DNA from 3 places in the Massilia sp. NP310 genome. Region 1 is predicted to be linked to each of the others. Evidence: predicted binding sites of a transcription regulator. Region 1 holds the regulator's gene; each other region holds the start of a gene.
What was found. The regulator FNR, encoded in region 1, switches genes on or off when oxygen is low (the NO sensors DNR and NnrR bind a similar motif). The targets are predictions, from matches to a motif close to TTGATNNNNATCAA.
Positions count from the first base shown of each region.

Region 2: KY496_RS18705 (OmpW family protein) is a predicted target of FNR. The motif match lies at 4,358-4,371, and genes of this name have one in related genera.
Region 3: oxc (oxalyl-CoA decarboxylase) is a predicted target of FNR. The motif match lies at 3,018-3,031, and genes of this name have one in related genera.

Region 1 is NZ_CP080379.1:1,820,080-1,830,564, reverse strand. Features, by position in the region: gene KY496_RS07950 (penicillin-binding protein 1A) at 1-1,227, opposite strand, end outside; gene KY496_RS07945 (SDR family oxidoreductase) at 1,447-2,493, shown strand; gene KY496_RS07940 (transporter) at 2,555-3,370, shown strand; gene KY496_RS07935 (DMT family transporter) at 3,404-4,342, opposite strand; gene KY496_RS07930 (AraC family transcriptional regulator) at 4,401-5,171, opposite strand; gene fnr (fumarate/nitrate reduction transcriptional regulator Fnr) at 5,177-5,938, opposite strand; gene KY496_RS07920 (cytochrome ubiquinol oxidase subunit I) at 6,166-7,662, shown strand; gene cydB (cytochrome d ubiquinol oxidase subunit II) at 7,667-8,674, shown strand; gene KY496_RS07910 (DUF2474 domain-containing protein) at 8,674-8,802, shown strand; gene KY496_RS07905 (molecular chaperone) at 8,877-9,560, shown strand; gene KY496_RS07900 (formate dehydrogenase region TAT target) at 9,547-9,765, shown strand; gene KY496_RS07895 (formate dehydrogenase subunit alpha) at 9,783-10,485, shown strand, end outside.
Region 2 is NZ_CP080379.1:4,251,450-4,261,934, reverse strand. Features, by position in the region: gene argB (acetylglutamate kinase) at 1-157, shown strand, start outside; tRNA gene KY496_RS18725 (tRNA-Thr) at 226-300, shown strand; gene KY496_RS18720 (pyrimidine 5'-nucleotidase) at 390-1,148, shown strand; gene slmA (nucleoid occlusion factor SlmA) at 1,156-1,734, shown strand; gene pabB (aminodeoxychorismate synthase component I) at 1,744-3,561, shown strand; gene KY496_RS18705 (OmpW family protein) at 3,672-4,283, opposite strand; gene KY496_RS18700 (glutathione peroxidase) at 4,446-5,030, opposite strand; gene KY496_RS18695 (CoA-binding protein) at 5,104-5,526, opposite strand; gene KY496_RS18690 (peptidoglycan recognition family protein) at 5,638-6,279, shown strand; gene KY496_RS18685 (serine hydrolase) at 6,316-7,995, opposite strand; gene KY496_RS18680 (Abi family protein) at 8,156-8,974, opposite strand; gene KY496_RS18675 (F0F1 ATP synthase subunit epsilon) at 9,298-9,720, opposite strand; gene atpD (F0F1 ATP synthase subunit beta) at 9,753-10,485, opposite strand, start outside.
Region 3 is NZ_CP080379.1:5,882,487-5,892,971, reverse strand. Features, by position in the region: gene frc (formyl-CoA transferase) at 1-1,139, opposite strand, end outside; gene oxc (oxalyl-CoA decarboxylase) at 1,225-2,931, opposite strand; gene KY496_RS26060 (Crp/Fnr family transcriptional regulator) at 3,074-3,682, shown strand; gene KY496_RS26055 (2-dehydropantoate 2-reductase) at 3,816-4,835, opposite strand; gene KY496_RS26050 (fumarylacetoacetate hydrolase family protein) at 4,853-5,620, opposite strand; gene KY496_RS26045 (hypothetical protein) at 5,731-6,090, opposite strand; gene KY496_RS26040 (LysR family transcriptional regulator) at 6,174-7,100, shown strand; gene KY496_RS26035 (hypothetical protein) at 7,291-7,446, shown strand; gene KY496_RS26030 (histone deacetylase family protein) at 7,477-8,409, opposite strand; gene KY496_RS26025 (2-hydroxy-3-oxopropionate reductase) at 8,441-9,328, opposite strand; gene hyi (hydroxypyruvate isomerase) at 9,360-10,145, opposite strand; gene gcl (glyoxylate carboligase) at 10,179-10,485, opposite strand, start outside.

The DNA of each region.
Region 1 (10,485 bases):
TGGAGAGCCGTCGGTGGCCCTGGCCAGCCGGATGACGGCGCCGGGCGCCAGTTTCATCGCGGCCTTGGCCTTGCTCGACAGGGCGCCGGCGGCGAAGGCCAGGCCCGGGCCGGTGACCTCGACAGCGTCGCCGTTGGCGAGCAGGGCGCGCACCCGCCTGGGCGACGCGGCGACGACCACCGCCGGCGCCAAGCCGGCAACAAACGGACGTTTCTGCAGGGCGGCGGCGATCGCGTCCTTTCTTTCTTCGACGCCGGCCGGCAGCGCGATACGCGCCTCCGGGCCGCGGTAGCCGTGGCGGCGGTCGTAGGCGAGCACGTTGCGGCGCACCGATTCGTGGGCCGCATCCTGTTCGGCGGCCACGATGGTGGTGGTGACCGTGATGCCGCGTTCGTAGGCCGCCTGGCCGAAGCGGGCATGGACCGCCTGGCGCGCGATCTCGGCGACCCAGGCGGCGCGCGGATTCAGGGTGGCGCCATCGCTGCGCACCTGCAGGCGTTCGGCCAGGGCGCGCCGGTACTGGGGCTCGGTGATCAGCGCCAGTTCGCGCATGCGCTTGAGGACGACCTGCTGGCGCTTGCGGGCCGCCTGCGGATTCGACACCGGATTGCTGCTGGACGGGTTCTGCGGCAGGCCGGCCAGCATCGCGATCTCGGCCAGGGTCAGGTCTGGCAGCGGTTTGCCGAAGTACGTGCGCGCCGCGCTGGCGAAGCCGTAGGCGCGCTGGCCGAGATAGATCTGGTTCAGGTAGACCTCGAGGATCTGGTCCTTGGAGAGCGCCTTCTCGATTTTATAAGCCAGGGCAACCTCGGTCAGCTTGCGCGGCAGCGTCTTGTCGCGCGACAGGAAGAAGTTGCGCGCGACCTGCATCGTGATGGTGGACGCGCCCTGGCTGCCGAAGTCGGCGAGATTGGCCTTGGCCGCGCCGAGCGCGCGGATCCAGTCGACGCCGCCGTGCTCGTAGAAGCGGGTGTCCTCGATCGCCAGCACGGCCGATTTGAGCAGCGCCGGCATCTTGGCCACCGAGACGAACTCGCGCCGCTCGGCGCCGAATTCGCCGATCAGCACCTTGTCGGCGGTGTAGACGCGCAGCGGGATCTTCGGCCGGTAGTCGGTGACGGCCTGGATGTCGGGGACGTCCGGCAGGATCGAGGCGCCGGCCACGTGCGGGGCGGTCGCGAGCAGCAGGGCGGAAAGCAGGATGACGAGGGGGCGACGTGGTTGCATGGCGGTTTTCGTGGACGGTTGGTCGAACGCGGCCGATCATACTGTCGCGCGGCGCCCGGGTCATGCGAAAAGGCCGAGGTAGCGCGACACGCCCCTGCGCAGGGCGGCTGGCGCTACCTTGGCCATGCCTCCGGCGAGCGGCGCATCCGTGGCACGGGACGACGCTGGACGCACGGAACGGGTATCCTTGCGCCAGTCAGTTTTCATGAGGAGAGATGGATGAGCACCAGGTATAGCGCATTGGTCGTCGGCGCCAGCGGCATCATCGGCAATGCGGTCGTACGCGAGCTGCACGGACGGCCGGAATGGCGGGTGCGGGCCTTGCCGCGCACTTTCGTGGACGGCGTCGAGAGCATCAAGGTCGACCTGACCGACGCCCAGGCCACCGCCAGCGCCCTGGAAGCGGCGCGCGATACGACCCACGTGTTCTACGCCGCGCTGAAGAGTGGGACCGACCTGCTCGACGAGGAGCGGATCAACGGCGGCATGCTGCGCAACCTGCTCGACGGCTTGAAGGCGGTCGGCGCCCCGCTGCAGCGCGTGGTGCACTATCAGGGCGCCAAGGTGTATGGCGTGCACCTCGGCGATGCCCAGGCGCCGTTCTACGAGGACGACCCGCGCCACATGACGCCCAACTTCTATTATGCCCAGGAAGACCTGCTGCGCGAGCGCGCCGCCGCCGGCGAGGTCGAATGGTCGATCCTGCGGCCCGACGTGGTGGTGGGCGACATTGCCGGCAATCCGATGAATATCGCGATGGTGATGGGCATGTTCGCCGCGCTCAGCAAGGACGCCGGCGCGCCGCTGCGCTTCCCGGGTACGGACAAGGTGTACTCGGGCGTGCTGGCCCAGACCACCGATGCCGACTGGATGGCGCGCGCCAGCGTCTGGGCCGCGCTCGATCCGGCGGCGCGCGGCGAAGCCTTCAACCTGGTCAACGAGCCGTTCCGCTGGGAGCGCGTATGGCGCCAGGTCGCGGCGGCCTTCGACATGGAGGTGGGACCGCCGCAGCCGTTCTCGCTGGCCAGGCAAATGCCGTTGAAGGCGCCGGCGTGGGAGCGCATCGTGCAGCGCCATGGCCTGCAGTCGATGCCTTACGAGAAGCAGGTCGGCTGGTGGTTCGGCGACTTCGTGTTCAATACCGAGTTCGACATGGTGTCGGACATGGGCAAGATCCGGCGCGCCGGTTTCACCGAAGCGGTGGAGCCCGGCGCGACGATCGTCAGCGCCATCGAGCGGCTGCGCGCCGCCCGCTGGCTGCCTTGAAGCGGCAGCTGGCGCCGGCTCGACCCTCGCATACCATGTCCAACCTCGTTTATCCGACCGCATGATGTTTCCATCAACCCTTACGCGCCCGCGCCGCCAGGCGGCGTTCCTGGTGCTGGCCTGCAGCGCCCAGTTCGCCCACGCCGACGACGGCGATGTCATCAATCCCGACCGCCCCAACGTCGCCAATTCCAGCCAGGTGGTCGGTGATGGCCGCCTGCAGCTCGAGATCGGCGTCAACTGGGATCGCCAGCGCAACGACGACCTGCACCTGCGCACCTTGAGCACGCCGGCGCTGCTGCGCATCGGCCTGGGCGACACGACGGAACTGCGCATCGAGACCGATGGCCGCAGCATCGAGCACGAGCTCGATCCGGCTAGTCGCGCGCGCACCACGACTGCGGGCTGGAATGCCGTGTCGATCGGATTCAAGTGGCATCTTGCCGACGGCGAGGGCGTACATCCGGCCCTGGGGCTGATCGGCTCAGCGGCGCTGCCAAGCGGCAGCTCGGCGCTGCGGGTCAAGGGTGTGCTGCCGCAGCTGGTGCTGGCGGCCGAGTGGGATCTGCCGAAAGGCTGGTCATTGGCCGTGACGCCGGGCGCCGGGGCCGATGTCGACGATGACGGCGCGCGCTACCACTACGGCATCCTGGCGGCGTCGCTGGGCAAGAAATTCACTGAACGCGTCCAGGGATTCCTTGAAGTGGCGGCGCCGCAGATCGCGTCCGCATCGCATGGCGGCGACCGGATGCAGGTCGACGCCGGCGTCAGCTGGCGCCTGAACAAGAACTGCCAGGTCGATGCGATGGTGGTGCATGGGTTGAATCGACATACGCCCGACCTGAGCCTGGCGTTCGGGCTGTCGGTGCGGCGCTGAGGTCGCCGCAGTTTCAACGCTGCGCCGACAGGATCAGTGCGCGCCCCGGTGCGCCGACGCGCACGAGACCACGCCCGCGACCAGCAACGCCAGGGCGGCGGTCTCGAACCCGCTCGGCCAGCGCGCCTCCCACAAGAAGCCGTACAAGGCCGCGAAGATGGTCTCGAACACGATCATCTGGCCCATCAGGCTCAGGGGCAGCGCGCGGCTGGCATGGTTCCACAGGGCGTTGCCGACCACCGAGCACAGGATGGCGACCGTGGTGACCAGGGCGCCGAACTGCATCCAGGCCGGCAGCGTGTGCGCGCCCGGCGCCAGCACGAAGGCCGGCATCGCCAGCGCCAGGGCCATCAGCCCGGTGACCACGCCCACCAGCAGGTTCCATTCATGCGGCGAGATCCCCTCGATGCGCGCCAGCCAGCGGCTGTTGTGCACCGCGAAGAGGGTCCATGACACCAGCGCGCCGAAGGCGCATGCCAGTCCGGCGGCCGAGCCGGGGCCGGACGCCGACAGCGACTCCCAGCCGATGCAGGCCAGGCCGGCGCCGCTCAGCAGCAGCGACGGCAGCAGGCGGCGCAGCGGCACCGCGTGACGGTCGCGCGAACCGACCAGGGTGACCGCGATCGGCAGCAGCCCGATCACGATCGAGGCCATGGCCACGCCGCCCAACTGGACCGCGTTGGCGAGGAACAGGTAGTAGACGATGTTGCCGGTGAGGCTGAGCCAGATCAGGCTGCGCCAGGCCGGCCAGCCGAGATGGCGGCGCAGCCGTCCCCAGGCCGGGGCGATCAGGATGGCGGCGACCAGGCCATAGGCCAGGTAGCGCCCGGCCGAGAGCTGGATCGGCAGGAATCCCGGCGCCAGTTCCGGCGCCAGGAAGACCAGGCCCCAGAGCGCGCCGGCGGCGATGCCCGCGCCGATGCCGAGCAGGGTGGAGCGGGACAGCCCGCCCGCGCCAGTAGCGATGTACATGATGAATCTCCTTTGAAGAGATTCTCGGATCCGGACGTGGGTCCGGTCTTGGCCGGGACTACCGCGGTGTTGGCGGTGTCTCCTGACCCGCACGCCGACAGGCGCCGGGTGTGGTGTCGAACACGCGGCGCATCGCCCGCGTCAGGCTGGCCTGGTCCGAAAAGCCGCAGGCGAGGGCGATGTCGGCCACGCTGCGCGCGCTGTGCGTCAACAGGCTGCGGGCGCAATCCAGGCGGCAGCGCAGCAGCCAGGCATGCGGCGTGCTGTCCAGCTCTTCGCGAAACAGCGCGTGCAGGCGGCTGACGCTCAGGTTGGCGGCGCGCGCCATCGACTCGGTGCTCCAGGCCAGGCCGGGCGCGGCCTCGATGCGCGCCAGCAGGGCGGCCAGGCGCGAGGTGGCGCGCGGCGCGTCCAGGCTCAGGGTGTCGAGCAGCAGCGGCACCCAGCCCTGCACCAGCGCGCGGGGCGGGGCGTGGGTTGGCGCGGCATCGCGCGCCATCACCCCCATGAACTCGACCAGCTTGCGCGCCGCGGGGCCAAGCGTGACGAAGGGCCGCTCCAGCAGGCGCTGCCACGGGCCACTGCCGAAGGCGGCGCCGTCGACGTCGACGATCAGGGAGCCGTTGGCACCCGGGCTCGATTGCGCATGCCAGGCGCCGGGCGCCACCAGCGCGCCATGCAGGGGATCGAGCCGGCCGCGCCGCGCTTCGATGTCGAGCACGACTTCACCGTGCACCGGCAGCACCAGCTGGGCGAAGTCATGGCGGTCGCCCCAGTGCACGCGGTCGTAGCTGCGCAGGTGCAGGTCGCACGCGGGCTGCGGCGTCATGGGCTTTACGCCATCGGGCTGCAGGCGTCGGTGCCGGCCGCCAGCGCCTTCAGCTTGACCGGATCGAGCAGGGTGACTTCGCGCTTGTCGACCTCGAGCCAGCCCTGCTTTTTAAAGCGCGACAGCAGGCGGCTGATGCTTTCGATGGTCAGGCCCAGGTAGTTGCCGATGTCTTCGCGCGACATGCGCAGCTGGAAGCGGTTGGCCGCATAGCCGCGGGCGGCGTAGCGCGCCGACAGGTTGACCAGGAACACGGCGAAGCGCTGCTCGGCGCGCATATTGCCGAGCAGGAGCATGACGTTCTGCTCGCGCGTGATTTCCTGGCTCATGATGCGGTGGAAGTGGCGCAGCAGCGTCGGCACCTCGCCGAACAGGTCTTCCAGGCGCGCGAACGGGATCTCGCAGACCTCGGAGTCTTCCAGCGCCACCGCATCGCAGTGGTGGGTGCCGCTGATCGCATCCATGCCCAGCAGCTCGCCGGCCATCTGGAAGCCGGTGATCTGGGCTTCGCCGGCGGCGTTCACCTGGTAGGTCTTGAAGTGGCCGAAGCGCACCGCGTACAGGTTGCGGAACGACTCGCCCACGCCGTACAGGCGCTCGTCGCGCTCCAGGCGGCGACGGCGGCCGATGATCTTGTCCAGGCGGTCGATCTCGGCGTCTTCCAGGCCCATCGGCAGGCACAGCTGGTGCATGCTGCACTGGGCGCAGGACTTGAGCGCATGGATGTTCAGGGGCGGCTCGGCTTGCCGGGACAGGGGCTGGCTCATGACGGATGGTCGCTTTGTTCAGTACACCGCAAATTATAGACCCGTTGGCTGAGCATTCTGGCCGGCAAGGCCGAAATTTGCACCAAATTGGGAAGTTTTCATGAACTTTTGTTGCGAACCGAGCGGCATGTGTTCAAAAACCACTCAACAATGATAAAAATGATATGGCCAATCGTGCGAGGCCGATGTCGTGATCTACTTGGCGCCATCGATACGGGGGAGTTTGCATGCTTGGTCTTACAGCCCTGGAACTGGCGCGCATCCAGTTTGCCTTCACGATTTCCTTCCACATCATCTTCCCCGCGATCACGATCGGCATGGCCAGCTACCTGGCCGTGCTCGAGGCGTGCTGGCTCAAGACCGGGCGCCAGGTCTACGTCGACCTGTACCACTTCTGGCTCAAGATCTTCGCCGTCGCCTTCGGCATGGGCGTGGTGTCGGGCATCGTGATGGCCTACCAGATCGGCACCAACTGGAGCTACCTGTCCGAATTCGCCGGCAGCGTCATGGGCCCGCTGCTCACCTACGAGGTGCTGACCGCCTTCTTCCTGGAGGCCGGCTTCCTGGGCGTGATGCTGTTCGGCTGGAACCGGGTCGGGCCGCAGCTGCACTTCCTGGCCACCTGCATGGTGGCCATCGGCACCCTGATCTCGTCGACCTGGATCCTGGGCGCCAACAGCTGGATGCAGACGCCGCAGGGCTACGCCATCGAGGGCGGGCGCATGATCCCGGTCGACTGGCTGGCCATCATCTTCAATCCCTCCTTTCCCTACCGCCTGATGCACATGGTGGTGGCGGCCTACCTGGCCACGGCGCTGATCGTCGGCGCCTCGGCCGCCTGGCACCTGCTGCGCGGACGCGACAACAAGAACGTGCGCAAGATGCTGTCGATGGCGATGTGGATGATCCTGCTGGTGGCGCCGATCCAGGCGGTGATCGGCGACTTCCATGGCCTCAATACGCTCAAGCACCAGCCGGCCAAGCTGGCGGCGATGGAGGGGCACTGGGAAAACACGCCGGGCGAGGCGGTGCCGCTGATCCTGTTCGGCATTCCCGACATGGAGCGCGAAGAGACGCGTTACGCGGTCGAGATTCCCTACCTGGGCAGCATCATCCTCACCCATACGCTGAGCGGCCAGTTCCCGGGACTGAAGGAGTTCCCGCGCGAAGACCGCCCCAATTCCCTGATCGTGTTCTGGAGTTTCCGGGTCATGGTCGGCCTGGGCCTGTTGATGATCGCCCTCGGGGCCTGGAGCCTGTGGCTCAGGCGGGGAGGGCGGATCTACGGCAAGCGCCTGTTCCTGCGCTTCGCCTTGCTGATGGGGCCGGCCGGCCTGATCGCCATCCTGGCCGGCTGGATCACGACCGAGGTCGGCCGCCAGCCGTGGGTGATCTACGGCGTGCTGCGCACCGCCGATGCGGTCTCGCCGCACAGCGTCACCACGATGGGCGTGACGCTGGCGATGTTCGTCGTGGCCTACGTCTTCGTGTTCGGCGCCGGCACCGTCTACCTGCTGCGCCTGATCAACAAGGGGCCGCAGCACTTCGCCCTGAACAAGCCGCCCGAGGGCGGGCCGGGCGAAGGGCGCACGCCGATGCGGCCGCTGTCGGCGGCCAACGTCGACAACGACGACAGCATCGAAGGCAATATCGACGACAATCCCGTCCAAGGCGCTGACCGCGGCGCCGACCGCGACGGCGGCAACCCACCGACGCGGAGCTGACACCATGGGCATCGACACATCCGTCATCTGGATCCTGATCATCTTTTTTTCCGTCTTCATGTACGTGCTGCTGGACGGCTTCGACCTGGGCATCGGCATGCTGTTCCCGTTCACGCCGAAGAAGCGCGACCGCGACACCATGATGAATTCGGTCGCGCCGGTGTGGGACGGCAACGAGACCTGGCTGGTGCTGGGCGGGGAGGGGCTGCTGGCGGCCTTCCCGGTGGCCTACGCGATCATCCTCTCGGGGCTCTACCTGCCGCTGATCTTCATGCTCATCGGCCTGGTGTTTCGCGGGGTGGCCTTCGAGTTCCGCTTCAAGGCCAAGGAGCACGAGCGCCACCTGTGGGACAAGGCCTTCATCGGCGGCTCGGTGGCGGCGGCCTTCTTCCAGGGCGTGACCCTGGGCGGCTTTTTGGACGGCATCACGGTCTCGGGCCGCAGCTTCGCCGGCGGGCCGCTCGACTGGGTCGCGCCGTTCCCGCTGCTGGCCGGCGTGGGCGTGATGATCGCCTACACACTGCTGGGCGCCACCTGGCTGGTGATGAAGACCGAGGGCGAGCTGCAGGCGCGCATGATCCAGGTCGCGCGGCCTTTCGCCTGGCTGCTGCTGGGGGCCATCGTCGCGGTCAGCATCTGGACCCCGCTGCGCTTCGCGGCGGTGGCCGACCGCTGGTTCACCTTCCCCAACATCGCCTTCCTGGCGCCGGTGCCGATCCTGGTCGTGCTGTGCATGGCGCTGCTGCTGCGCTCACTGGGGCGCCAGCCGTTCCGCCAGCCCTTCGTGCTGGCGCTGGCGCTGATCTTCCTCGGCTACAGCGGCATGGCGATCAGCATCTGGCCGCACGTCGTGCCGCCCGCGATCACGATCTGGGAAGCCGCCTCGCCGCCGCAGAGCCAGGGCTTCGCCTTGGTCGGCACGCTGTTCATCCTGCCCATCATCCTGATGTACACGGGGTGGTCGTACTGGGTATTCCGTGGCAAGGTCAAGCATGACGCGGGGTATCACTGATGGCGGCGCGCCGCGAATGGCTGCGCCGGCTGGGGTGGATGGCGCTGCTGTGGCTCGGTGGTGTCGTCACCCTGTCGCTCGTCGCATTTCTCATAAGAATCGTCATGCATGCCGCCGGAATGCGCTAGGCGCAACTGTGCGCGCTCAATGTGAATCGGCGTCTACACTGGCGATACAAATTGAACAACTGGAGTGATCGACAGTGTCATCTACAAGTCCGAGCACGTCCGTCAACACCGCCTTCGTCGCGGTCTCTGCGCCTGCCATGTCGCCCAGCGGCGAAGACCAGGCCAGGGCCGACCTCTACGCCTTGCTCTCGCGCCTGCTGCTGGCGGCGCCCGACGCGGCGCTGCTGGAAGCGCTTGCGTCCAGCGATCCTATTTTGGCCGAAGGCGGCGATCCGGCGCTGGAGCGTGCGTGGGAACACCTGACCGTGGCGTCCGGCGTGATGGACGCCCAGGTGGTGCACGATGAATTCAACGCACTGTTCGTCAGCATCGGCACGCCGCCGGTCGACCCGTATGGCTCGCGCTACCTGGCCGGCTACATGAACGACACGCCGCTGGCGCTGCTGCGCGACGACCTGGCGCGGCTTGGCCTGGCGCGCATGCGCGGCCGGGGCGAGTTCGAGGACCACCTCGGCGCGCTGTGCGAGACCATGCGCGTGCTGGTCGCTGGCGCCCCCGGCATCCGGCGCCAGCCGCTGGCGGTGCAGCGCCAGTTCTTCGAGGCCCACATCGGCGGCTGGTGCATGCGCGCGCTGGACGACATCGCCAATGCCGAGGGCGCCAACTATTACCGCCTGGTCGCGCGCTTCGCGCAGGCCTTCCTGGCCATCGAGGCCGAGAGCTTCGCAGTAGGAGAGGACACCGATGAGCAAGCATGATCGACAGACGCCGGGCCAGCCCGACCCGGCGCGGCGCGGCTTCCTGAAGGCCGCCCCGCTGGGCGCGCTGGTGGTGGCCGCTGCCGCCGCCCCGGCCAGCGCGGCGCCTGAGGCCGCACCGGCCGCGCCGGACCCCAAGGTCAAGCGCGGCTATCACGAGACGGATCACATCCGCCGCTACTACGCCACCGCCGCCTACTGGTAGGCAAGCAGAGGAATCCCATGTCACTGGTCAAGTCTACGCGCGACAGCGCCCTGAAACGGCGCCGCTTCCTGGTCGGGGCCGGCGTTGCCGCCGGCGCCGGCGCCCTGGCGCGCCACCTGCCGCTGAACGTGATCGAGCCGGCCCAGGCCGACCCGGTGCCGAACACCCCGGTGCCCACCGAAGTCAAACGCACCGTGTGCAGTCACTGCTCGGTCGGCTGTTCGGTGGACGCGGTGGTCGCCAACGGCGTCTGGGTGCGGCAAGAGGCCGCCTTCGATTCGCCCATCAATATGGGCGCCCACTGCGCCAAGGGCGCATCGGTGCGCGAGCACGCCTTCGGCGAGCACCGCCTGCGCTATCCGATGAAGCTGGTGAACGGCAAATACCAGCGCATCTCCTGGGACCAGGCGATCGACGAGATCGGCGACAAGCTGCTGCACTTGCGCAAGGAAGCCGGCCCGGATGCGCTGATGCTGATCGGCAGCTCCAAGCACAATAACGAGCAAGCCTATTTGCTGCGCAAGTTCATGTCGTTCTGGGGCTCGAACAACTGCGACCACCAGGCCCGCATCTGTCACTCGACCACCGTCGCCGGCGTGGCCCAGACCTTCGGCTACGGGGCGATGACGAACTCGTTCAATGACCTGCACTACAGCAAGGCGGTGCTGTTCATCGGCTCCAACCCGGCCGAGGCCCACCCGATCTCGATGCTGCACTTCC
Region 2 (10,485 bases), 2.4 Mb from region 1:
GATCTCGGGCGGCATGCTGCCGAAGATCTCGTCGGCGCTGGACGCCGCGAAGTCGGGCGTGAACACCGTGCACATCATCGATGGCCGCATCGAGCACTCATTGTTGCTCGAAGTCTTGACCGAACAGGCTTTTGGCACTATGATCCGGTCTCACTAAATTTTTTGTGACGGGGAAACCCCCACAGAAAATGTCGTTACGGTGGGCATTGCCCACCGCATCTACCCGCCCTTGTAGCTCAGTGGTAGAGCACTCCCTTGGTAAGGGAGAGGCCACGTGTTCAATCCACGTCAAGGGCACCATCTCCCATCCCCTGTTTTACCCCGCTCCATGACGTCGTCAGGCGCCGCTGGCATAATCGCGTGTTGCATCTTTTGCGAGCCGATTACCCGTGTCTACTTCTTCCCTCCAAGCCCCAGTCTGGCTGTTCGACCTCGATAACACCCTGCACGACGCCTCGCACGCGATCTTCCCGGCGATCAGCGCCAATATGAACACGTATATCGCGCGCGTGCTGAGCAGCGACGGCGTGCCGGCCACGCAAGAGATGGTCGATGCCGCGCGCCTGGGCTACTGGCAGCGCTACGGCGCCACCCTGCTCGGCATGATGCGCCACCACCAGGTGTGCGCCAGGGATTTCCTGCACCAGACCCACGACATCGGCCCGCTCGACGCCCTGCTGCGCGCCGAGCGCGGCCTGGCGCGCCTGCTGCGTCGCCTGCCTGGCCGCAAGATCTTGCTGACCAATGCGCCGAACAGCTATTCGACCGAGATCGTGCGCCGCCTGAAGCTGCACAACCATTTTTCGCACCATGTGGCAATCGAGCACATGCACGTGCACGGGCAGTTGCGGCCGAAACCGTCGAAGCTGATGTTGCGCCGCCTGCTGCGCAAGCACGGCATCGCGGCCCAGCGCTGCATCCTGGTCGAAGACACGCTGGCCAATCTGCGCACCGCGCGCCAGCTGGGCCTGCGCACCGTCTGGGTCACCCAATACCTGCGTCACACCGCCCGGATGAGCGATCCGATTGGAAAAGCGCCCCTCCCGAGGACCCTGAAATGCCCCGGTTACGTCAATGTCAAAGTAAAATCCGTGCGGCAACTTCCGACGCGGCTCTCCGGGCTGCGCCGCTCCAATAACAACTCCTAGGGATCCCATGGCAAGCACGAAGCCAGGCCAGCGCAAGCTGCAAATCCTCCAGGCCCTGGCCTCGATGCTCGAGCAGCCCAAGGGCGAGAAAATCACCACCGCCGCGCTCGCGGCGCGCCTGTCGGTGTCCGAAGCGGCGCTGTACCGCCACTTCGCCAGCAAGGCGCAGATGTACGAGGGACTGATCGAGTTCATCGAGTCGTCGGTATTCGGCGTGATCAACCAGATCACCGAGAAAGAAGACAGCGGCCTGTCGCAGGCGCACGCGATGCTGCAGATGCTGCTCGGCTTCGCGGCCAACAACCCGGGCATGACGCGCGTGCTGATCGGCGATGCGCTGGTGAATGAAGACGAGCGCCTGCAACTGCGCATGAACCAGTTCTACGACAAGGTCGAACTGGCCTTCAAGGGCGCCCTGCGCCTGGCCGTCACCCAGGGACACGGCCAGGAAGCCGACGTCGCCGCGCGCGCCAGCCTGCTGGTGAACTATGTCACCGGCCGCTGGCACCGCTTCGCGAAGACGGGCTTCAAGCTCAATCCAACCGAAGGCACGTCGCTCCAGCTGTCCCTGCTGCTGGCGGCGTAGAATCGGAGCATGGATACCGGCGAAGTCTTCGCGCTGCTGGACGATGCCCGCGCCACGCAGGAGGCCCGCTCGCGCCTGTACAGCGGGCATGCGGGCACGCTGACCTGCGAGGACGCGGCCGGCTGGCCGCGACTGGTGGCGGCGCTGTCGCAGGCGCTGCAAAGCGGCCTGCACGCGGTGCCGCTGCTGAGCTATGAACTGGGCGCGCACCTGGAGGGCCTGCCGGCCCGCCCGCTCGACGGCCCGCTGGCGCAGGTGCTGCTGTTTACCCGCTGCGAACGCATGACCGGCGAGCAGGTGGCCTCGTGGCTGGCAACGCGCAGCATGGACCTTGCGCCGGCCGGCGTCGCCGGTATTACCGCGAATGTCGATGAGGCGCGGTTCACCGAGGCGATCGGCCGCATCCGCGACTACATCGCGGCCGGCGACACCTACCAGGTCAACTACACCTGGCGGCTGCGCTTCGAAGCCTTCGGTTCGCTGCTCGCCCTGTACACGCGCCTGCGCGCGCGCCAGCCGGTGCCGTATGGCGCGCTGGTGACGCTGCCTGGCGGCGGCGCCGTGCTGTCGTTCTCGCCCGAGCTGTTCGTGCGCCACGAGGCGGGCATGCTGGTGGCGCGGCCGATGAAGGGCACGGCGCCGGCCAGCGGCGATGCGGATGTCGACGCCGCGCGCGCTGCAAGCCTGGCGCAGGACAGCAAGAACCGCGCCGAAAACCTGATGATCGTCGACCTGCTGCGCAATGACCTGGGCCGCGTGGCGCAGACCGGCAGCGTCGAGACGCCGGCCCTGTTCGAGGTGCAGCGCTACGGCGCCGTGCTGCAGATGACCTCCACCGTGCAGGCGCGCCTGCGCGCGGATGCGGGGCTGGAAGAGATCTTCAAGGCCTTGTATCCATGCGGCTCGATCACCGGCGCGCCGAAGCGGCGCACGATGGAGATCATCCACGAACTCGAACCCGATGCACGCGGCATCTATACCGGCGCCATCGGCTGGTTCGATCCGGCGCCCCCGGGTCGCGCCTTCGGCGACTTCTGCCTGTCGGTGCCGATCCGGACGCTGGCGCTCGGTCCATCGATCGATGGAGCAAGACGCGGCGAACTGGGCGTCGGCGCCGGCATCGTGTACGACAGCGATGCGCAATCCGAATACGCCGAGTGCCAATTGAAGGCGGGTTTTCTTACCGGCCTGCCCAACGAGTTCGAGATCTTCGAGACCATCCGCGCCTCGCGCGAACACGGCTGCCGCCACCTGGAGCAGCATCTCGACCGCATGGAAGCATCGTGCGCCTGGTTCGGCTTTGCCTTCGACCGCGGCGCGGCCCATATCGCGCTGCTGGAAGCCAGCCTGGCCCTGCCCTCCGATGCGCTGCACCGCCTGCGCCTGGCCGTCTCCCACGACGGCGCGCTGACGCTCACATCCGGCGAGCTGACGCCCTTGCATGAGCCGGTGACCTTGCTGCTGGCCCAGGAGCCGACGCACAGCGGCGACGTCTTCCTGCGCCACAAGACGAGCGTCCGCGGCCGCTACGACGCGGCGTGGAAGGCGGCCGAGGCGCAAGGCGCCTTCGATATGCTGTTCTTTAACGAGCGCGGAGAATTGACGGAAGGAGGGCGCTGCAGCGTGTTCCTGCGCTTCGGCGAGGAGTGGCTCACGCCGCCCTTGTCCTGCGGCGTGCTGCCGGGCGTGATGCGCGGCGTGCTGCTGGCCGCGCCCGCCTGGCGTGCGCGCGAAGCCGTGATCACGCGCGCCATGCTCGAACAGGCCGACGACATCGTCGTCTGCAACGCGCTGCGCGGGCCGCTGCGCGCCGTGCTTGCGGCGTAATCGCAGGGCAGAATGAAGGCGTGGGTCGCGCCCCGCCCTTTCCCATGTTTGATGCTTTTGCTGGAAGCTCGCCCATGGAAGACGGGCAGGACGCGATCACGCACAAGCTGTCAGAAGCGGTAGCCGACACCCAGCCCGAACAGGACCGGATCGACCTTCAGGTGGCTGGCGTTGGCGCCGCCGACGTACACGTCGCTGCGCAGCTTGACCTTCTTGACGTCGGCGTTGATCGACCAGTGTTCGTTGAGGCGGAAGTCGACGCCGGCCTGCAGCGACAGGCCCCAGCTATCGTTTTCCAGGTCGCCGGCGCCATCGAGCAGCTTGACGCTCGATATGCGGGTGTAGTTCACGCCGGCGCCGATGTAGGGGCTGATGGCCGCGCCGGGGGCGAAGTGGTATTGCAGGTTCAGGGTCGGCGGCAGGTGCTTGAAGGTGCCGATCTCGGCGCCGTCCAGGCGGACCTTGTGCTTCTGTGGATAAGTCAGGATCAGTTCGGCCGCGATATGCGGGGTGAAGAAGTAGCTGATGTCCAGCTCGGGAATGGTCTTCGTGCTCACTTCGAGGCGGTCCGCCGCGCCGACGCCGGCGATCGGGGTCGACTTGTTGTCCGGGTCGACGTACACGGCGCGGGCGCGCACCAGCCATGGGGATTCCTGCGCCAGCGCCTGGGCGGACGCCATGGCGATCAGGGCCACCAGCACGGTCTTCATCGGCGTTTTCATCTTTTTCTTACCTTTCTTCGTTTTTATGTCATCTGCGACGAAGGTAAGCTTATTGATGTGAAGCAAAACAAACTATGATCTACATCAAAATGACCATGCTATTAATGTGGTTTATAAAACGCCTATCTCCCAGCTTATATCTTTGATCGCCAGAGAATGCCCTTACAGGGCCGCTTCGATCTTCCCGGTCAGCTGAGGATCTTCCGGCGTGACCTTGCTCGGGAAGTAGTCGAGCACCTTGCCGTCACGGCCGATCAGGTATTTGGTGAAGTTCCACTTCGGTTCCTGGCCGGTGGCCTTGATCAGCTGCGCATGCAGCGGGTTGGCTTGCGGGCCTTTCACCGAGCTCTTGGCGAACATCGGGAACTTGACGCCATAGGTGTTGAAGCACAGGTCGGCGATTTCCTTGGCGCTGCCCGGTTCCTGCTGGCCGAAGTCGTTCGACGGGAAGCCCAGGATCACGAAGCCGCGGCCACCGTACTTGGCGTAGATCTTTTCCAGGCCTTCGTACTGCTTGGTGAAGCCGCAGTAGCTGGCCGTGTTCACCACCAGCACCACCTTGCCGGCATATTGGCAGAGGTCTTGCGGCGCTTCGTCCTGCAGGCGCTTGAAGCTGTGCTTGAGCACGGCCGGGCATGCGGCCGGGCTCTTGGTCAGCGCGGCGACCGGCGCGGCCTGCGCGCGTGCCGGCTGGGTGACGCTGGCGGCGGCCGTGGCGGCGAGCAGCAGGGCGATGGTCTTGATCATGGCGTGGTATTGACGGGGTTGAAATGCGTCGATTGTAGCGCAAGCGGCAACCCCGGCGGCCAACGCTTTTTTCTCATCCCTCCAGGCTGCGGTGCTCGATCTTGATGCAGTGGTTCATGACCACGTCCAGCCCGGCGGCGCGCGCCAGGTCGGCGGCGGCCTGGTTCTCGATATCGAGCTGCATCCACAGGCAGCTGGCGCGCACGGCGATGGCGTCGCGCGCGATCGGGCCGATGTCTTCGGATTTGCGGAAGCAGTCGACGATGTCGATACGTTGGCCGCTGCCGGCGATGGCATCGGCGGCCTCTTGCAGGCTGGCGTAGACCGTCTCGCCATGGATGGTCTGGCCGGCATAGCTCGGGTTGACGGGCAGGATGCGGTAGCCGTTGTGCTGCAAGTAGGCGCCCACTTCGTTGCTGGCGCGGTCTTCCTTGTTCGACATGCCGACGATGGCGATAATCTTGCTGTCGCGGAGGATCTGGGTGATGGTTCGCATGGTGTGCTCTGCTGTTGTTATCGTTGGAATCAGCTTATCAGGTTTGCATATGCTGGCGCTGCACGGTCAAACGTGGAAAGATGATGGCTCATCCATGTTGGATATTCTGCCATGATCCCTGCATCTGTTTCACGCGCATCTGTTTCACATATTGGCGCCGCAATTGCGCTGGCGTTCTCGATCGGCGGCGCGCACGGCGCCGAGTCCCTGCCCGACCTCGAACGCGCCATCGTGCCGGTCGCCAGCTGGGGCGGCACGCCGGCCGACGCGACGAAGGCGCGGCGCCACCGGATCACCCACATCACCTTGCACCACCAGGGCGAACCGTTCAAGCCGGGCGCCGACCCGCAAGCCTACCTGCGCCGCCTGCAGGCCTGGTCGCGTGCCGAGAAAGGCTGGCTCGACATCCCCTACCACTACGTGATCGACCTCGATGGCCGCATCTACGGCGCGCGCGACCTCGCCTATGCGGGCGACACCAATACCGACTACGACCCCAAGGGACATGCGCTGATCGAGGTGGTCGGCAATTTCGAAGAAGTGGAGCCGAACCAGCCGCAGCTCGATGCGGTGGTGGGCCTGATGGCCATGCTCGCCGCGAAGCACCAGGTCTCGCTGGACGACATTCAGAGCCACCGCGATTATTCGGACAAGACGGTGTGCCCGGGCGAAAACCTGTACCGCTACGTGAAGGACGATTATTTCAGGCACAAGGTGGCCTTGCGGCTGGCGCAGGAGCAGGCCGCGAAATAAGCCGCGGCCAGCTCATTCAGTACTCTTGGTGAGTGCTTACTGCAGCCGTTTGCCGGGCGTGGCCTGGCCGTTCTGGTGCAATACGACCACCGGCGCGCCATCCGCGCCCTTCTCGAACCTGAGTTCGGCATTCACGTCGCGCGAGAAGAACACGTCCTCACTGGCCGGGAAGATCTCGATCTTGCGCTGTCCGGTCGCCTGCGCATAATAGCGTTCGCCCTCCCGGCTCAGCGTGATCGTGAACTGCGGCGCGAGCTGGTAGGCGCCGGCGCGCGCATCGAAGCCGGCGTTGTCGATCTTCACCGCCTCCCGTTCGGCAGGCGCATCGCCGACGCGTTCGTTGCGCGTCCGCTCGCCTGCGTTGTCGACCGTGACGTGGGTGACCTTGCCTTGCGCATCGCGTCCGAACTCGAAGCGCGCCAGCGTCCCCGGGAAGAAGAAGCCGTCCTTCGAATAAGGCGTCAGGGCGGCCGGCGAGCGGTCGCCGCGGGCCATCATGAGATTGCCGTCGCGGCTCGTGAAGATGCGCTTTTCCTTGCCGTCGATGTCATATACGCCTGTGAACCCGTCGAGGGCCTTGGCATCGAGCTTGAATGCCTTCGGCTCCATGAACGGCTTGCCCATCGCCAGCGCCGCCGCCTTCTTGGCCAGCACCTCCGGGTTGGCGCTGCCGCTGTCGGCATTGCCCAGCACCGCGACGAAGATCTTTTTTTCCGGCAGGCGCAGCGCATAGGTGCTGAAACCATTGATGCCGCCGCCATGCTCGATGACCGGCGTGCCCTGCAGGGTGCCGACGCCCCAGCCATAACCATAACCGGTCGACTTCTCGGGAGTCAGCTGGTAGGGCGTGAAGGCCATCTTCCAGCTCGCGGGTTTGAGCAGCTTGCCGGACGCGATGGCGGCGTCCCATTTCGCCAGGTCGTCCACGGTGGAGACCAGCGCGCCGGCCGCATACGGCTGGCTCATGGACAGGGGCTGCGCCGGCGCGAACCCCTTCTCCTGCGCGCTGTAGCCGATCGCGCGCGGCGCGTTCGAACGCTCGACGCCTTCATACGCGGTGTCCTTCATGCCCAGCGGCGTGAAGATGCGCTGCTCGAGGAAGCTGGCGTAGCTCGTGCCCGACACCCGCTCGATGATCGCGCCGAGCAGGAAGTAGCCGCTGTTGTTGTAGCGGAACTGGGTGCCGGGCTCGAACTCGAGCGGATCGTTCCTGAAGCCGTCGATCATCTGGGCCACGGTGAAGTCTTTCGCCATCGTCGACACATAGCCCGACTTGCCGGTGTAGCTGACGATGCCCGAGGTATGGGTCAGCAGGTGCTCGACGGTGATGACCTTGCCGCCGGTCGGATAGTCGGGGAAGAAGCGCGTAATGGGATCGTTCAGGGCCAGCTTGCCCTCCTCGGCCAGCATCAGGATCGCCACCGCCGTGAACTGCTTGGTGATCGAGCCCAGGCGCAGCACGGTACCGGGCGTCAGCGGCGTCTTGGCGGCCACGTCGGCGGCGCCATAGGCCTTCCTGAACACCGTCTTGCCGTCCTTGACCACGATGACCGTGGCGCCGGGGTCTTCCGCCTTGTACTGGGGTTTGAATAGCGCATCGAGCTTGCCGGCCAGGGATTGCGCCGAGGCGGCCCTGGTGGCTGGTTGCTGCGCTTGCGCGAGCATCGGGTTCGACAGCAGGACGACAGCAACGGCGACGGCGGAGAGTTTCAGCATGACGGCTACCCTTCTTGACGAGTTGTGATCTTGCTACTGTAACTCTGCCGTATCACAAATGGTAAATAATCCGATGAAGTGCTGAAAAGACCGGATAAAAGCCTGCGCGATGGGTGCGAGAGGGTCCTGTCGCCTGTCGCGCCGAGGCGCCAGGTTCGATCTATACCCAGAGCTGATCTCGGTCCCAGCCTTGGCCAAAACCCATCTGCGCCGGATTGATCATCGGATACGAGTGGAACAGATATCGCAAGCCGTCCGAAAAGAACGGGTTCCCATCAATAGCCGTGGTCATGATGCGGATGACCGCAGCACGAGAATAGAAGCGGGACGGATGGGCGAAGTGCGCCGAATAACGTGGATGCGATTGTGGATCGAACGGCAGAGAACGATTCCAGATTCGTCCATGGTGCGCACAGGCATTACGTAGGTTGTTCAAGCTGTGGAGCCAGGATTCGAGCACTGGAGCCGACAGGCCAAACATATTTGCGATCGCACTCTTGCCATGCGCGAGCTCCTTGTAGAGCGTCGACCATTTACCGAACGAAAGGCACTCGGCTACCGCCCAAGAAGGCGGCAAACGCGGGTTGGTATATTTCGCGTGGTAATGAGCAATAAACTTTTGCTTTTCAGACCGCTGTACTTCCCTGGCTACCTCGCCAAACCACTTTGCCTGGTCTGATGCATTCTTGAATACGACTTTCGTAAAGTCGAGATACCAATGCGTACCGAAGTGGGTGTTCAATTCCTGAAGAATGGCAGTGCGAACGGCAACTTCGATCCTGTCGATCTGTTCCATCACAAGCGACCTGAGCGCGCGATCGAACTCGTAGATCTGCCGTATGTCATCGAAAGTGGTGCCGGGTTTAAATTGCCTGTTCCCATACAAGAACCCGACAGGCGCCTGCTGCATAAAAGGCAAGGCATAGCCGCGGAACCGGAAGTAGCCCACTACGCAGAAAGCGTTCTGCGTCCGCGTCATTCGCCACTACCAAGCCCTTGTTCTTGAGACGTACAACGCTGTCAGCGACAGACAGTACAGGCTTAGCGTATTGCATTTTGTACCGACAAAAAAAACCCGCCATTTTTACACTGCTCTTGGTAGAGCGCGTGGCGGCGGGTGTTGTTGGAGGTAGTTTACCTTAGCGCGCAAAATTGATCAAATTTGGCGATGCGACTTCGTCGACTAACAATGCTATGCACGATCCTAAAGAGCGTCAATCGCTGTATCGATACGGCCATACTGATCGCGAACAAAAAAAAGGCAGCCCGCAGGCTGCCCCTTCTATTGCCGAGCTATGAAGCTCAACGGCCTTTCGACCGCAGCTTCTGGATCGCCGCCAGCTGCGCGACCGCCGCGGCCATCTCGGCCTGGGCTTTCGCGTAGTCGATGTTCGAATCCTTGTTCAGCATCAGCTCTTCGGCCTGCTTCTTGGCCGCGGTTGCTTTCGCTTCGTCCAGGTCGCCACCGCGGATCGCGGTGTCGGCCAGCACGGTCACGCCGTTCGGCTGCACTTCGAGGATACCGCCGGCTACGAAGACGAACTCTTCGCCGCCGCCGGCCACCTGGATGCGCACGGCGCCCGGGCGGATGCGCGTGATCAAGGGGGTGTGCTTCGGGTAGATACCCAGCTCACCCGCTTCACCCGGCAACGCGACGAATTCGGCCTGGCCGGAGAAGATCTGCTCTTCGGCCGAGACTACGTCAACGAGAAATGTGTTTGCCATGTGTGTCCTTCAGTTTGAATGAAGAAGCCGACTTAGGCAGCCAGTTTCTTGGCTTTCTCGATTGCCTCTTCGATCGTGCCGACCATGTAGAACGCTTGCTCCGGCAGGTGATCCAGTTCGCCCGATGCGATCATCTTGAAGCCCTTGATCGTGTCTTTCAGCGAAACGTACTTGCCTGGGGCGCCGGTGAAGACTTCAGCGACGTGGAACGGCTGCGACAGGAAACGCTGCATCTTACGTGCACGAGCGACGACCAGCTTGTCTTCCGGCGCCAGTTCGTCCATGCCCAGAATCGCGATGATGTCACGCAGTTCCTTGTAGCGCTGCAGGGTGCCCTGCACGGCGCGCGCGGTCGAGTAGTGCTCTTCGCCGACGACCAGCGGGTCCAGCTGGCGCGAGGTCGAATCGAGTGGGTCGACCGCAGGGTAGATACCCAGCGATGCGATGTCACGCGACAGAACGACGGTCGAGTCCAGGTGGGCGAAGGTGGTTGCAGGCGACGGGTCGGTCAAGTCATCCGCAGGGACGTAGACGGCCTGGATCGAGGTGATCGAACCGGTCTTGGTCGAGGTGATGCGCTCTTGCAGACGGCCCATCTCTTCGGCCAGGGTCGGCTGGTAGCCCACTGCCGATGGCATACGGCCCAGCAGTGCCGAGACTTCGGTACCGGCCAGGGTGTAGCGGTAGATGTTGTCGACGAAGAACAGGACGTCCTTGCCTTCGTCACGGAACGCTTCCGCCATGGTCAGGCCGGTCAGCGCGACG
Region 3 (10,485 bases), 2.0 Mb from region 1:
TTCATATCCGAGAACTTGATGGGGCTGCCCACGGTCAGGTACGTGCCCCGTTCCTTGTGCTCGACCTCGGCGATCGTGCCGCTGGCGCGCAGCGATGGATCGGCGGCGATTTCCTTCATCGACAGCACTGGCGAGCAGGGAATGTCGAACTTGCGCAGGATGTCGACCGCTTCGAACTTGGTCTTGTCCTTCAGCCATTCCTCGATCGTGCCGAAGATGTCGAAGATCTTGTCCTGGCGCGCGATGGCGGTCGTGTAGGCCGGGTCGTCGATCCACTCTTCCTTGCCGATCGCCCTGCAGATCGGCGCCCAGGCATGGCCCTGGATGGTGAAGTAGATATAGGCGTTGGGGTCGGTCTCCCAGCCCTTGCACTTGAGCACCCAGCCCGGCTGGCCGCCGCCGCCGGCGTTGCCGCCGCGCGGCACGACGTCGGAGAACTTGCCGTGCGGGTACTGCGGATACTCTTCCAGGTAGCCGACCCGGTCCAGGCGCTGCTGGTCGCGCAATTTCACACGGCACAGATTCAGCACGCTGTCCTGCATCGACACCGCCACCTTCTGGCCCTTGCCCGTGGTGTCGCGCGCACGCAGGGCGGTCAGGATGCCGATCGCCAAGTGCATGCCGGTATTGCTGTCGCCCAGGGCGGCGGCGCTGACGGTCGGTGGGCCGTCGTCGAAACCGGTGGTGGACGCCGCGCCGCCGGCGCACTGCGCCACGTTTTCATAGACCTTCAGGTCTTCGTAGTGGTGACCGTCGCTGAAGCCCTTCACCGAGGCCACGATCATGCCCGGGTTCAGTTCCTTGATGTGCTCCCAGGTGAAGCCCATGCGGTCGAGCGCGCCCGGACCGAAGTTCTCGACCAGCACGTCCGACTCCTTGATCAGCTTGGTCAGGATTTCCTTGCCTTCGGGCGTCTTGGTGTCGAGCGTCAGCGAGCGCTTGTTACTGTTGAGCATGGTGAAATACAGGGCGTCGACGCCGGGGATGTCGCGCAACTGCGAACGCGTGACGTCGCCCGCGCCGGGACGCTCGACCTTGATCACGTCGGCGCCGAACCAGGCCAGCAACTGGGTGCAGGCAGGACCGGCCTGGACGTGGGTGAAGTCGATGATCTTGATGCCTTCGAGTGGTTTGCTCATGATGTCAGTCTCCTTTGTTCAGTCGATATTGCGGGCCCCGCCGGCGGCCTCGTGGGCGCCGGCGGTCGTGCGTGTCGCTGGCTGTTCACTTCTTTGCGTTGCTTTGCGGATTCAGATTGGTCAGGCGGCCGCTCTCGGTGCCGGCGGTCTCGTCGATCACGGCATTGATCAGGGCGGGCTTGCCGGCCGCGATTGCCTCGGCTAACGCCCGGGTCAGCTCTTCCGGGGTGGTGGCGTGGTAGCCGATGCCGCCGAAGGCCTCGATCATCTTGTCGTAGCGGGCGTTCTTGACGAACACGGTCGGCGCGACGTCCTTGCCGCCGGTCGGGTTGACGTCGGTGCCGCGGTAGACGCCGTTGTTGTTGAAGATGATGGTCGTCACCGGCAGCTCGTAGCGGCAGATCGTCTCGAGCTCCATGCCACTGAAGCCGAAGGCGCTGTCGCCTTCGATCGCGACCACCGGCTTGCCGCTGACGACGGCCGCGCCGATCGCGTAGCCCATGCCGATGCCCATGATGCCCCAGGTGCCGGAGTCGAAACGCTTGCGCGGCTGGTACTGGTCGACGATGCTGCGCGCATAGTCCAGGGTATTGGCGCCCTCGTTCACCAGGTTGATGTCCGGATGCTGCTTGAGCACGTCGCGGATGGCGCGCAGGGCGGTGTGGAAGTTCATCGGCGCCGCGTCACGGTTGAGGAGCGCCGCCATCTTGGCCGTGTTCTGCTCCTTGCGTTCGGCGATCGGGCCGAGCCATTCCGCGTCCGGCTTCGCGATGCCGGCGCCGTCGAGCCCGTCGAGCAAGGCCGCCACGCAGGAGCCGATGTCGCCGATCAGCGGCGCGGCGATCGCCACGTTGCTGTCGATCTCGGTGGGCGAGATATCGATCTGGATGAACTGCTTGGGCTTGCCCCAGGTCTTGCCCTTGCCGTGCGCCAGCAGCCAGTTGAGGCGCGCGCCGATCAGCACCACCACGTCGGCCTCGGCCAGCACGTAGGAGCGGGCCGCCGAGGCCGACTGGGCATGGGTATCCGGCAGCAGGCCCTTGGCCATCGACATCGGCAGGTAAGGAATGCCGGTGCGCTCCACCAGGGCGCGGATGTCGGCGTCGGCCTGGGCGTAGGCGGCGCCTTTGCCGAGCAGGATCAGCGGCTTCTTCGCGCCCTTGAGCAGCGCCAGCGCGCGCTGCACCGAGTCCGGGGCCGGGATCTGGCGCGGCACCGGGTCGACCACCTTGACCAGGGAGCGCTTGGCGTGGCCGGCCTCGATCGTCTGCGCCAGCAGCTGGGCCGGCAGGTCGAGATAGACGCCGCCCGGGCGGCCCGAGACGGCGGCGCGGATCGCCCGCGCGACGCCGATGCCGATGTCCTCGGCCTTGTTGATGCGGTAGGATGCCTTGGCGTAGGGCTTGGCCGCGTTCAGCTGGTCCATTTCTTCGTAGTCGCCCTGCTGCAGGTCGACGATCTCGCGTTCGCTCGACCCCGAAATCAGGATCATCGGGAAGCAGTTGGTGGTCGCGTTGGCCAGCGCCGTCAGGCCGTTGAGGAAGCCCGGCGCCGAGACCGTCAGGCAGATGCCTGGCTTTTGCGTCATGTAGCCGGCGATTGCCGCGGCGTTGCCGGCGTTCTGTTCATGACGAAAGCCGATGAAACGCATTCCTTCGGCCTGCGCCAGGCGCGCCAGGTCGGTAATCGGAATGCCGACCAGGCCGAAGATCGTATCGATGTCGTTGTGTTTTAGCGCATCGATTACCAGGTGGAAGCCGTCGGTCACGTCTACCGATACGAGGTTAGTCATTGCTGTCTCCAGTTATTGTCGATCCGGGCAGAACGCGGTGTGTATCGCCCGCAAACCATCATAGCCAGCGCGCCTGATTTGTCTCATTGACCATGGTCAATTTTGGCCGCATGATGCGAGAATCTCGGTAAACGGCCGCGTCATGACGACTATTGCAAATCACTCCGAACGAAACATCATTCGTCTGCAGTTAAAACAAAACGTGGTCCTCAAGGAACTGCGCGACAGCGAAATGGCGGCGCTCGAGCCGTACCTCACGATCGAGAACCACCAGAAAGGCGACTTGCTGCTGAACCAGGGGGTGCACGAGATGTCGCAGTACTTCATCCTGGACGGCATCCTCAAGCGCCAGGTCTCCAACCAGGAAGCCAAGGAGATGATCCTGCGCTTCTCGGCGGAGCGGGACATCGAAACCAGCTACGCCGCCTGGTGCCTCAAGACGCCGACGCCATTTTCCATCGCCTGCGTCACCAAGGTGCGGGTGGCGCGCATGCCGCTGCCGCAATGGGTCGACTTCATGCGCAGTCACAGCATCGTCAAGCAGGCCTTCGAGTACGAGGTCATGAACCTGATGAGCGCCATCATGGCGCACACCATCACGCTGCATTTGCTCGATGCGCCGGGCCGGGTCCACCGTTTCATGCGCAAGCACCCCGACCTGTTCGAACGTCTGCCCAAGAAAGAACTGGCGGCGTACCTGAACCTGTCGCCTGAGACGCTGAGCCGCCTGAAGAATCGGGGGAAGATCTGAAGATCAGGCGAAATCAGTTCCTTCGTCTGCTCGAAAACGTCGCCCCCGCGAAGGCGGGGGCCCAAGTTCAGCGTTACCGAGACGCTTGTAATCTTAGGCCCCCGCCTTCGCGGGGGCGACGTGCTGATTGCATCTAAGCGGTCGTTACCGCCCTCTGCAGCTTGACCCCACCACCCTCCTCGGTCATGGTCTGCTCCAGCAGCTTGACGAGCGCATACGCCGAATCGATATGCGGCGTCGGGGTGCCGGTCATGCGCGCCAGTTCGATCACCGACCCGACCAGGGCATCGATTTCCGGCCCCCGGCCCGCCTCGACGTCTTGCAGCATCGAGGTCTTGTGCTTGCCGATCTGGGCGGCGCCCTCGATGCGCCGGTCCAGGGGCACGCGGAAGGTGATGCCCAGTTTGGTGGCCACCGCTTCCGCCTCGCGCATCATCTCCGCCGCCAGCTCGCGTGTGAGCGGGTATTGGCAGATGTCGACCAGGGTCGAATGCGCCAGCGCGCTGATCGGGTTGAAGCAGACGTTGCCCCATAGCTTGAGCCAGATCTCGGCCCGGATATTGTCGAGCACCGGCGACTTGAAGCCGGCGTTCTGGAAGCAGGCCGAGACTTCATTGACCCGCTCGCTCGCCGTGCCGTCCAGTTCTCCCAGCGGGAAGCGCGCGCCTTCGATGTGCCGGATGACGCCCGGCGCCACCAGTTCGGCGGCCGGATAGACCACGCAGCCGAGCACCCGCTCGGGTGGAATCCGGCGCGCCAATTCGCCGCCGGCATCGACGCTGCGCACGGTGCGCCCGTCGAACTCGCCGCCATGGCGGTGGAAATACCAGAACGGTATGCCGTTCTGCATCGTCACCACCACGGTGCGCGGCCCGAACAGCTTGCCGATCTGGGCCGACACGCCGTCGACCTGGTGCGCCTTGAGGGCCAGGATCACCAGGTCCTGCTCGCCGGCCGCGTCATAGTCGTCCGTCGCGCGCACTTGCGAGGCAATCTTCTCCTCCCCGTCCATCTCGATGAGCTTGATGCCGTTCGCTCGGATCGCCGCCAGATTGGCGCCCCGCACGATGAATGTCACCTCCTCGCCCGCCAGCGCCAGCCTGGCGCCGACCAGGCCGCCGATTGCTCCCGCTCCGATAACTGCGATCTTCATGACCCACCCCTTGTCGTTTACTCGAACCGATTGATGAGCTTTCCGATGCCGTCGATCTCTACCTCGATCGTGCTGCCCGGCCGCATCGAGCCGACGCCGACCGACGTCCCGCACAGCAGGAGGTCGCCCGGCTCCAATGTCATGTCCTGGGAAATCCGGCTGACCAGCTCGGCCACCGGAAACACCATGTCGTTGATCGGATAATCCTGGCGCACCTCGCCGTTCAGGGTCGTGCGCACGACCAGCATTGCCGGGTTGAGCCCGGTGGCAATCACCGGACCGAACGGGCAGAAGGTGTCGAAGCCCTTGGCGCGCACCCACTGGGGAAAGGTCGGGTCGCGCCCGATGATCTCGCCCACGGTGACGTCGTTGGCGCAGGTATAGCCGAACACGTAGTCGGGCGCCTCCTCGACCGGGACGGCGCTGCAGCGGCGGCCGATCACGATCGCCAGCTCGCCTTCGAACGCCACCTTGCCCTCGCACAGCGGCTTGCGGATCGTGCCGCCCGGCGCCAGGTAAGAGGTCGATGGCTTCATCAGGTAGAGCGGCTCGCCCGGGGGCGCCAGGCCCAGCTTCTGGCCGAGCGCGTGAAAATTGTTCCACATCGCCAGCACCTTGCCGGGCACGCACGGGGTGAGCACCTCGACCTCGTCCAGGTTCACCGCCAGGTCGGTGCGGCGCGGGCTGTCGAACATATCGCCCTTGAAGATCCGGATCTTGTCGCCCTCGATCGTGCCGAAACGTACGGTGTCGAGGTGTTGGAAGCGTATCCAGTGTCGGATCATATGATGTCTCTCGTACGTCGGGTCGGTGGATGGGCTGATTGTGGAAGAACGATTTCCGTATATCCTTGACCACGGTTAAGATTCGAAAATCTCTGCCCAGCCGTTGGTGTCTACACGCCGATCTGCCGCTGCTGGAGCGCGGACCAGTCGATGAAAGCGCCCGGATTGCACCCGGCGGCGCTCAGCTGCGCGTGGCAGCGCTCCTTGGCGGCCAGGATCGCCTCGACCAGGAAGTCGGCGTCGTGCGCGCTCAACAGGTGGGATTGATGCCGCGCCAGATAGTTGCGCAGGCCGGTGCGGTCATCGGCGCCGGCGACCGCGCTCGCATACAGTCCGGTGTCCCAGACCCAGCTCAATCCCAGTTCATGAAAGGCCGCGTTATAGGCATTGCACTCGGCATCGGCATTGCAGATCGTCGTCATGGCACTCTCCAGGTGGTGGTGGTTGCGGTCGAGCTGTCTGAACATCATCGTAGTCCAACAAAATGATGAGCAATAGTGAAAGTTTTTAGGGATAATCATTAACGACTGCTTATACATGGACGGAAGCGCCGATGAAGAACGCGACACTGCGTCAACTGAAAGTCTTCGAAACCGTCGCGCGCCGGCGCAGTTTTTCGCGCGCCGCCGAGGAGCTGCACCTCACCCAGCCGGCCGTGTCGACCCAGGTCCGCACGCTCGAGGGCCACGTCGGCATGCCCTTGTTCGAACAGCTGGGAAAGAAAATCTACCTGACCCAGGCGGGCGAGGAGCTGCTGCACTTCTGCCGCGCCATCATCCAGCAGTTCGACGAGGCGGAAGATGCGATGGCGCAACTCAAGGGAATCGCCGGCGGCAAGCTGAACGTGGCGGTGATCAGCGCCGGCGACTATTTCTTTCCGCAGCTGATGGTCGCCTTCGCGCGCCAGCATCCTGGTGTGCAGCTGAACCTGACGGTGCACAACCGCGAGGAGTTGCTGGACAAGCTGGCGGCCAATCGCACCGACCTGGCCGTGATGGTGCGCCCACCCGCCGAACTCGACACGCAGAACGATGCGTTCGCCCCTCATCCGTACGTGATCGTGGCGGCGCCCGACCATCCGCTGGCCGCGGCCAGGCATGGGCGCATCCCGATGAGCGACCTGATCCGCCACCCGTTCGTGATCCGCGAACCGGGCTCCGACACCTGGTTCTCGATGCAGGACGCCTTTGGCCCGCACCTGGCCGAGCTGAGCGTCGCCATGGAGATCAAGAGCACCGAGACGATCAAGCAGGCGGTGATCGCCGGCATCGGACTGGGCTTTCTGTCGTTTCACACGATCGGCCGCGAACTCGCCGCGCGCAGCCTGGTGGTGCTGGAGGTCGAGGGGTTTCCACTGATGCTCAACTGGTATGTCGTGCATCGTCGCGAGAAGCGCCTGCCGCCGGTGGCGCGGGCGTTTCGCCAGTTCCTGCTGGACGAAGGAAAGGCACGCATCGATGCGCTGATCCCCTCATCCTGACCGGCAGCCTGTGGCGACGCAGCCACATCCGACGACCACGCGGGCCGCGGTAGAGATCACGCATAAATGCCGGTTTTTATAGAGCAACATTCACGAGCAGTATAACTGGTATCAGCACTCGAAATTGGAAGCGCGCGTAAGTAGTCCCTATATTTACTGCATTGCACAAACCAACTTTCAGGAGCCAGTCATGATCAACGCACCAGCCGAAACCACTTTCGCAGCCCCGTCGCACTCGCTGCTGTCGCTCATCGTCGCTTTCCTCACGCTCAACCTGCGCGAAAAGCTCGAGCCAGGCTACACCGGCCAGGATTCGGACCCGGCCTACTACGGTTGCGGCCTGTAATTTCCTGGGGCCAGCCCCGCGCAACACCCTTCAGCGCTGCAGCAGCGCACGCACGTGCGCCGCGCTGCCGCCCTGCAGCCCCTCGACGCTGTAGCCTCCCTCCAGGATCGACACGATCCGGCCCTCGCACACCTCTGCTGCGATCGCCATCACTTCACGCGTAATCCACGCGAAATCCTCGTCTTCCAGGGCCATGCTGGCCAGGGGATCGCTGCGGTGCGCGTCGAACCCGGCCGACATCACGATCAATTGTGGCGCGAAGCGCCGCAAGGCGGGCAGCAGCCCGCTCGCCACCGTGGACCGGAACAGCGCCGAGCCGCAGCCCGGCGGCAGCGGCAGGTTGACGATATTGCCGCTGGCTCCCGTCTCATCCGCCGCGCCGGTTCCCGGATACAGTGGCGACTGGTGGCTCGAGCCGAAGAACAGTTGCGGACGGTGGAAGAATGCCGCTTGCGTACCGTTGCCGTGGTGGACGTCGAAATCGACCACGGCGACGCGCTGCAGGCCATGCGTCTCGAGCGCGTGGACGGCGGCGATGGCGGCCTGGTTGAAGATGCAGAAGCCCATTGCCCGCTCCGGCTCGGCGTGATGGCCGCATGGCCGGGTCGCGCAAAAGACGTTGGCGGCCTCGCCCGCCACCACCGCATCGACCCCGGCGCAGGCGGCGCCGACGCAGCGCATCACCGCCTCCCAGGTGCCGGGCGACATCAATGTGTCGCCGCCGTCCAGCGCCACCAGGCCGCTGCCCGGCGCCGCGGCGGCGATCGCGTCCACATACTCTTCGCCGTGCACCAGCAAGACCTGGTCGCGCGTGCCGAGCGGCGCCTCGCGCCAGGCCAGCTGCGAGAATTCCGGCTGGCGCAGCGCCTTCATGACCGCATGCAGGCGCTGCGGCGCTTCAGGATGGCCCGGCCCGGGCTCGTGCGCCAGGCAGGCCGGATGGTGAAACACCCAGGTGTCCATATGCTGTCTCCGATGGCGCCACGCCGCTGCGTCAGGCTGCGGCGATGGCGTGGTTCGACATCCGCTCGATCGCCTGGCACAGCGCCGAATGATCGAGCTGGGCCATGCCGTGGGCGGCGCAGGAATTCATCAGCTCCTGGGCGCTGGCGGTATTCGGCAGCGCGAGACCGAGGCTCTTGGCCCCCTGCAGCGCCAGGTTGAGGTCCTTCTGGTGCAGCTCGATGCGAAAACCCGGCGCGAAGGTGCGCTTGACCATGCGCTCGCCGTGCACTTCCAGGATGCGCGAGGCGGCGAAGCCGCCCATCAGCGCCTGCCTCACCCGGGCCGGGTCGGCGCCCGCCTTCGAGGCGAACAGCAGCGCCTCCGCCACCGCCTGGATGTTCAGCGCCACGATGATCTGGTTCGCCACCTTGGTGGTCTGGCCATCGCCGTTGCCGCCCACCAGCGTGATGTTCTTCCCCATCAGCTCGAACAGCGGCCGGGCGCGGTCGAACGCCTCCTGCGCGCCGCCCACCATGATGGTGAGCGTCGCGGCGCGCGCCCCCACCTCGCCGCCCGACACGGGCGCATCGAGGTAGTCGCACTGGCGCTTGTTGATCTTCCTGGCGAACTCCTTGGTGGCCATCGGCGAGATCGAACTCATGTCGATCACGATCTTGCCCGGCGTGAGGCCCGCGGCCACGCCGTCGGCGCCGAACAGCACTTCCTCGACGTGCGGGGTATCGGGCACCATCACGATGATGATGTCGGCGCGCTTGGCCACCTCGGTGGCGTTGGTGCAGACGGTGGCGCCGCCCTCGATCAGGGCCAGCGGCGGATTTTTCAGGTCGTGCAGGTACAGCTTGCAGCCGCCCTCCTGCAGCTTGGCGGCCATGGGCCCGCCCATGATGCCCAGGCCGATGAATCCTACTTTCGTCATGATGGTCTCCAGTGTGATGGTGTGCGATACCCTATGCCTGCAGGCCGTGCTCGCCGATCCAGTGCAGGCCCTGGGCGGTGCCGGCCCGGGGCTTGTACTCGCAGCCGACCCAGCCGTCATACCCGATCTCGTCGAGCATGCCGAGCAGGTAGCGGTAATTGATCTCGCCCGTGCCCGGCTCGAAGCGGCCCGGATTGTCGGCCAGCTGGATGTGGCGGATCAGGCCGAGGTTGGCCTTGATCGTCGCCGCCAGCTCGCCCTCCATGCGCTGCATGTGATAGATGTCGTACTGCAGGAACAGATTGTCGGAGCCGGTCGCGCCGATGAGCTCCAGCGCCTGGCGCGTGCCGTGCAGGAAGAATCCCGGGATGTCGAAGGTGTTGATCGGTTCGACCAGCAGGCGGATCCCCTCGCGTTTCAGCTGGCCGGCGGCAAATTCGAGGTTCGACACCAGCGCGAGATAGGCCTCTTCGAGCGCGACGCCGGGCGGCACGATGCCCGCCAGGCAGTTGAGCTGCCTGACGCCCAGCGCCTTGGCATAGTCGATCGCCGCGCCCACGCCGTCCTGGAATTCCGTCACGCGTCCCGGATGGCAGGCGATGCCGCGCTCGCCCGCGGCCCAGTCCCCGGCCGGCAGGTTGTGCAGCACCAGTTCGAGGCGGTGGGCGTCGAGCCGGGCGGCGATGTCCTCGACCCGGTAGGCGTACGGGAACAGGAATTCGACGCCGCGAAAGCCCGCCCTGGCGGCGTGCTCGAAGCGGTCGAGGAAATCGACTTCGTTGAACAGCATGGTCAGGTTGGCGGCAAGTCTGGTCATTGCGGTCTCCTCATCTCGGTCTCCCGTGCTGCGTTATTTGACGTCCAGGACTTCATTGAACTCGTTGAGCGCATCGATCTCGGTGCCCATCGCGATATTGGTGACGCGCTCGAGGATGATCTCGACCACCACCGGCACGCTGTACTGCTGCATCAACGCGCGCGCACGTTCGAAGGCGGGGATGATGTCGTCGGGCCGGAACACCCGCAGCGCCTTGCAGCCCAGGCCCTCGACCACGGCGACGTGGTCGACGCCATACCCTTCCAGTTCGGGCGCGTTGACGTTCTCGAACGCCAGCTGGACGCAGTAGTCCATCTCGAAGCCGCGCTGCGCCTGGCGG